2 regions of the Anaerosporomusa subterranea genome follow, and region 1 is predicted to be linked to the other one. Evidence: riboswitches for the same ligand, from Rfam matches in the RefSeq annotation. Region 1 holds a riboswitch; the other holds the start of a gene.
What was found. A riboswitch is a leader RNA that binds a small molecule or an ion and turns the genes downstream of it on or off. The one in region 1 is predicted to bind lysine.
Positions count from the first base shown of each region.

Region 2: it holds a riboswitch for lysine, as region 1 does, so the genes downstream of both, lysA (diaminopimelate decarboxylase) here and dapB (4-hydroxy-tetrahydrodipicolinate reductase) in region 1, are expected to answer to the same signal.

Region 1 is NZ_LSGP01000013.1:238,641-242,059, forward strand. It holds gene AXX12_RS04720 (YlmC/YmxH family sporulation protein) at 125-388, shown strand; gene AXX12_RS04725 (hypothetical protein) at 486-800, shown strand; gene AXX12_RS04730 (YlmC/YmxH family sporulation protein) at 814-1,092, shown strand; gene AXX12_RS04735 (general stress protein) at 1,170-1,850, shown strand; lysine riboswitch at 1,940-2,116, shown strand; gene dapB (4-hydroxy-tetrahydrodipicolinate reductase) at 2,219-3,013, shown strand; gene AXX12_RS04745 (aspartate-semialdehyde dehydrogenase) at 3,028-3,419, shown strand, end outside.
Region 2 is NZ_LSGP01000001.1:299,448-302,866, reverse strand. It holds gene AXX12_RS01265 (serine hydrolase) at 1-431, shown strand, start outside; gene lysA (diaminopimelate decarboxylase) at 726-1,976, opposite strand; lysine riboswitch at 2,087-2,259, opposite strand; gene AXX12_RS01255 (aldo/keto reductase) at 2,411-3,419, opposite strand, start outside.

The sequences.
Region 1 (3,419 bases):
TATCATCAAAGGGAAAAACCCTAGATAAAATAAGCATTCGTGAGCATTGCTAAAAAAATAATCACTAAACCAACTAGTCCCTCATATAATGTAAAGGAACATTAGGCGGAGGGATAGATGAACGATGATGAAGACAAGCGATCTTCGGGCAAAAGAAGTGATCAACACTATCGATGGCAAATGCTTAGGACATATTACCGATATAGAGATCAACGTAGAGACAGGAAAACTGACGGCGATTGTAGTTCCCGGCAATGGGCGATTTCTCGGCTTCTTTGGCAGAAACGAAGAGATTATTATTCCATGGGACAAAATTAATAAGATCGGTTTGGATGTTATCTTGGTCGAAACAACGGCCTCAGTCGACTACGAGCGCTTAGATCGATAAACTATATACAATAACGGCTCAGGCCGTTATTTTTTTTGACATCAATCCGGGGTGTGATCGCATATCTTACTGTAACGATGGTTAGGGAGAGATGCGCATGCATTTTTGGGCTTTGATCATTCTGCTAATTATTTTAATTGGCGGGTCCATATGGATGCGAATGTGCTGTTTGCGAGCAGTTGATTCTTCTAAAGTCCAACAAACCGTGTTTTCAATAGCAGTGCAAGAATTAGTTGCCACTGCTGGTGGCGTTTACCTCTCGATCATTGCACTTGTCTCTTTTTTGAAACTGGACATTCCAGAAAAGCTGGCAGTGGCGGGAATTTCCTTTGATCCTATCGCATTACTGGCAATTGGCGTTGCGGTAGCACAACCATTGTGGAGAAGGCTGTTCCCCGAGAATACAGAATAGATGGGGTGATATTTTGCGTTTAAGTGATATGACGGGGAAAGAAGTAATTAATATCGCCGATGGAGCTAGACTAGGAATTGTTGAAGAATGTGATCTTGGTTTCGATTCAAGGACAGGCAAAATCGAATCCTTGTTGCTGCCGGGACGCGGTGGTTTGTTACAACTATTCGGTGAGTGCAAAGGAGCAGTTATACCATGGCAGTCAATCCGCCGAATTGGCGACGAGGTGATCATAACAGATATGAGCGATTCAGCCGATCGAGGTTTGATGGGAATTCGTCATGATCGGTAGAACAGATTAAAGCGAATAAAAACGACTGATTGGGGCAGGATATTATTATCATCATGGCAATACTAGGAGGAGATATCATGGAAAACAACAACAATTCTTCGCAAATGACAAATCAAACCGGCCCTGTCGTGACCAGTTATGCAGAAGGGCAATCTGCAGGCATGCAAGCATCAGGAAATACGAATACACAAACTGGGATGAATTCACAAACTAATATGACCTCGCAATCGACAATGACAACTCAAGCCGGTGGACAACAAGCCAAAGTTGCTTCCGGCAGGCAAAAGGTAGTTATCGGTATTTTCGAATCCAAACGTGAAGCTGAACAAGCAGTTAGCCAACTGCGCAATCAGGGGTTTTCCGATCAGGAAATTAATATCGTATCTAAACAAGGCCAAAATCAAACAGAGTATGCAGAAGATGACATTAGCGACGGGGCTCTTACCGGAGGTACGCTTGGCGGCATTGGCGGCCTACTGCTTGGTGCAGGCGCTCTAGCCATTCCGGGATTAGGACCAATCGTGGCAGTCGGACCGATCGCCGCTGCATTAAGTGGTGCGGTAATGGGAGGTGTCGCCGGCGGTCTGATTGACTGGGGGATTCCTGAGGAAGTCAGTCGTCGTTATGAGAACAGTGTCCGGCAAGGCGGAATTTTGGCCGTAATTCGTACATCTGATAGCTCTGTTAATCAGGCAGCCAGCATTTTACGGCAAAATGGAGCGAAAGATGTGGAATCACATGCCAGTAACGCACAGTAGTGATCTTGGCAAACTGGAAATAAAGTATTGACACAATAGTCACTAACGGGATACAATGAACATAAATTAAATAGAATCAGACCTGCGTACAGTGTAGTAGAGGTGCAGGCAACAAAAGTACTTTCAGGGAAGAGTGGTATCAATGATCTGAAAGAAAAGGGTTGTCTGCCGAAGCGATTGTGTCACCGGGACATTTTCGCTGGTCTTGTATAAAATATATACAAGATTGTCACCATGTTACCTCATGGTGGAGCGCTATCTCACTAATCAAGGCGAAACAAATTGTTTTTCCTTGTTTGACAAGGCTGCGTTAAGCAGTCAGTGAGAACTTCGCTCACTGACTGCTTTTATTTTAGGAGGTGTATGACATGATCCGGGTATTAGTGTGCGGTGCATATGGAAAAATGGGCCGCGAGGTTCTAAAGGCCGTGCACAAAGATGAACATTTGAGTGTGGTCGGTGCTGTAGATGTGAAATCTGAATTTTCCGATGTTGGTGATTTGATTGGAACCAGCAAAATCGGTGTTGTAGTAGGTAGTGATTTAGAAACTGTCATTCAGGAAACCCGCCCCCAAGTATTGGTTGATTTTACCCGTCCTGAGTCAGTAATGAACAATTTGCAAATTGCCATCCGTAACGGCGTTTGTCCGGTTGTGGGAACCACCGGCCTATCTGAAGCCGACGTAGCAGCGGTTAAGCAGCTTTGTAAAGAGAGACATGTTAATGCCATTATTGCACCGAATTTTTCATTGGGAGCCATTTTGATGATGCGCTTGGCCAAAGAAGCTGCCTCAGTTTTTCCGCATGTTGAAATCATCGAACTACATCACGATCAGAAGCTAGACGCTCCTTCAGGGACCGCGCTTCGTACTGCTGAATTAATTATGGAAACCCGCGGCCAGATGCGTCAGGGCCATCCGCAAGAAGTGGAAAAACTGGCTGGTGCCCGTGGCGGCGAAACAGGTGGCATCCGTATACATAGTGTCCGGCTACCTGGCTATGTGGCGCATCAGGAAGTGATCTTCGGCGGACTAGGTCAGACGCTAACAATTCGGCATGACTCAGTTTCTCGAGAATCCTTCATGCCTGGCGTTGTCTTGGCATGTAAAAAGGTGTTAACTGTTGACGGTTTAGTGTTTGGTCTGGAGAATATTCTAGAATAACGGAGGTACTTAAAATGAAAAAACCGAATGTGGCTATTCTCGGAGCAACCGGCGCCGTAGGTCAGGAGTTCCTTAAACTCATCGCAGAACGTAATTTTCCCTTCAATAATTTGAAACTGTTGGCGTCAGAACGTTCTGCAGGCAAACAAATTGAAGTGCTAGGTAAGACATATACAGTGGAAGAAGCCACACCGGACTCGTTTAATGGGATTGATATTGCGCTTTTCGCAGGTGGAGCGGCCAGCAAGACTCTAGCGCCTGAAGCTGTCCGCCGCGGCGCCATAGTTATTGATAATTCAAGCGCATTCCGTATGGATCCAGATGTGCCACTTGTCGTTCCAGAGGTTAATCCAGAGGCGTTACACTCCCATAAGGGGATCATCGCTAATCCGAATTGTTCCACTAT
Region 2 (3,419 bases), on a different contig from region 1:
GAATTCTTGGCATGGATTCAGTCAATAAGCTGGCGTATACAATCGGCTGTCACAACACCCTCCTCGGCCGGCACATGATGGACTTTACCGCCCGCGCCGCCGGCAGAGATAACCTTACCTCTCCTACTGATATGAATATTCTGCTTGGCCGTCTCTATACCAATGGCTGCATCAATCCGGCCAGCTCCCAGGCCATGCTTGCCATCTTGCTACGTCAAACAGATAAATGCAAACTGCCACTGTTGCTGCCACCTGGCACAGTCATTGCTCACAAAACCGGTGAACTTGACGGCATTGAACACGACTCAGGTATCATCTATGGACAGACGCCATATATTCTGACGATCATGACAGAAAACTTGCCGGTCGAAGAACAGGGAAGACAAACCATTGCAGAGTTGTCGCGCATAGTGTATGATGCATTGCAATAATAAACCCGTTGAGACATTCTTTAGGGCGAACGGAGAACGCGAACCGCAGAGTACGCTGAGGAAAATTGCAGAGGGCTACGGCAGATTAGAACACAGTCCCGTTTCCCTTTGTGTACCGCCCCCTCTGTGTTCTCTGCGGTAAAACGCAACCTCGCTTCAAAGCCTAAAAAAGAGGAAGATTGCTTCACTCCGTTCGCAATGACAAACTGTGTCATCACGAGCAGAGCGCGGCGATCTTCCTCTAGTGCCCATTTTCCAGTTTTGGCCGGTTCCTATGGCTTCTGTGAGTTTATTCTATAAGCTGTTGAAATCTAAGGTTCCAAACAAATCCTCAAGTGTTTCCGCTCGGCGAATCAATTTTGCGCTGCCGTCTGGTCTAAGCAACACTTCGGCAGAGCGCAGCTTGCCATTATAATTGAAGCCCATTGCATGACCATGCGCACCAGCGTCATGAATCACAAGCAGATCATCGATATCTATTTTCGGCAGTTTGCGGTTAATCGCAAACTTATCGTTATTCTCACAGAGACCGCCGGAGACATCATACACGTGGCTTAATGGTTCATGTTCTTTGTCGACGACAGTGATGTGATGATAGGCCCCATACATGCCTGGGCGCATCAGGTTGGCCATGGAGGCGTCGACACCGATATAGTTTTTATAAATCTCTTTTTTATGCAGAACTCTTGTCACCAAATAGCCGTAGGGGCCAGTGATAACACGACCACATTCGAGCGCCAACGTCAGCGGAGCCAGTCCATTAGCGACAATCTTTGCTTCATAGGCAGCTTGAACGCCATTGCCAATCAGTTCTAAGTCGACAGCTTCTTGCTCAGGGCGGTAAGGAATGCCGATACCGCCGCCAAAGTTGACCATTTCAATGCGAATTCCTAGTTCTTGATGAATCTCAATGATCAGATCAAACATCATATTGGCAGTTTCTATGAAGTAGGCTGGATTCAGTTCATTCGATATAACCATTGTGTGGATGCCGAATCGTTTGACACCTTTATCCCGAAGGATACGATAACCTTCAACTATTTGTTCGCGGGTCAAGCCATATTTCGCTTCTTCGGGATTACCGATAATCGAATTGCCGCCCCGCAACGGTCCCGGATTGTAGCGGAACGAAATGAGATCCGGTAAACCGGCATGTTTCTCTAAATAGGCGATTTGAGTGATGTCATCAAGATTAATGATAGCTCCCAATTCGCGTGCCTTCTGGTATTCTTCAAACGGAGTATCATTTGAGGTGAACATGATGTTCTCGCCGGTAATGCCGCTCTTTTCTGCTAAAACCAGTTCAGCCAATGAGCTGCAGTCCGCGCCTATTCCCTCTTCGCGCAATAATGAAAGAATATGCGGATTTGGCGTTGCCTTGACAGCAAAATATTCCTTAAATTTCGGAGCCCAGGAAAACGCAGCCAATAGTCTCCTGGCGTTTGCCCGAATTGCTTGTTCATCATAAATATGCAAAGGTGTCGGATATTCTTGAATAATTGATTCTAGTTGTTCTTTTGTAAAAGGCAATTTCTTTTCAGCCATTATACTTTCCTCCCGGAGTTTTTTCAGAAACAATGCAATACTTTACAACTAAAAAATAAAGCGGCAGCAAGTACTCTCGCAGCCGCTAGGCAGACATTGTCAAATCCCGCTTGCAAGATAGCACTCCACCTACAGTCAGGTGACAGTCTTATACCTGTTTAGCATAAGCCCAGCAATTTACCTTTGCCTGCGGTTAATCGCTTCGGCGATGACCCCTTTTAGCGCCAATCTTTGCTGGCGACTCCTGACACCTACTCATGGTCTTCGCTCCTCTATCCAGACAATATTAAATTTTGTATATATCATACAGTAATACCCTCTGAGTGTCAATAGCAGATGGTCATAGCAGCTTGCACTATTATTGCCATATCGATACGTTCTGCCGATACTATAGTCTACTCTTTATTTTCGCCAATTTCCCGGAAATAATCACATTATTCTTGGCCGAATTCTTTACAGTGCTCTTGGTAGAGATCATAGTATTTATGCAGAATCTCCGGTATCGGCAGATTATATGGACATCGTGGCAAACATACTCCGCATTGGATGCATTTATCGATGCTTTCCATAGCCTGACGATTGAAGTTTACCGCCGTTTTTGCTGACATTCTACCAGCAAGCACCTTATAACCCATGGCAGGAGTGATCATGACACCATGCGGACAAGGCTGACAGTACTCGCAGCGTCTGCAGAATTGCCGGCCTAGTTCCTGTCTATAAAGTTCCATCTTTGCGAGATCTGACTCAGTCAAATGGTTAGGTTTCTGATAAAAACCGACAATCTGATCGACCGATTCCACCGAGTCAAAGCCTGGAATGGGAATAACCGCCGGATACTGCCGCAAAAAGGCAAACGCCAGAGCAGCATCGTCGATTACGCCACCAGCGAATGGTTTCATGCCGATAATTCCCAGACCGAGTTGTTCAGCCAGCGGATGCAGTTCGCTGCTTGGTGCGTTTTCAATGAAGTTAAACGGAAACTGCACTGTGACAAATAACTTGGTCTGAATTAACTTGATCGCCATTGGCAGACTGTGGGAAGTCACCCCGATGTGACGAACTTTTCCCGCCTGTTGCGCCTTCAGCACGGCTTCCAGGGCGCCACCGGGGCCAGTTATCTGCTCCCACGCACTATCTTGCGCAACTTGGTGGAATTGAAAGAGATCAATATAGTCTGTTTGCATCATTGTAAGACTGTTGTTAATATGCTCTGTAGTACCTGTTGCATCCCGTTTCATACTTTTTGTTGCAATAACTACTTTATCGCGCATACCGGCAAATGCTTTGCCGATTTTTTCTTCGCTGTCTTGATACGCATTCGCCGTGTCATAAAAGGTGATGCCTTGTTCATATGCATGCCGAAGCACTCTGATAGCCTCGTCTGTCGGCAAACGCAAAATAGGGATGCCGCCGAAACCAAGTTCAGAGATCGCAAGATTCGAA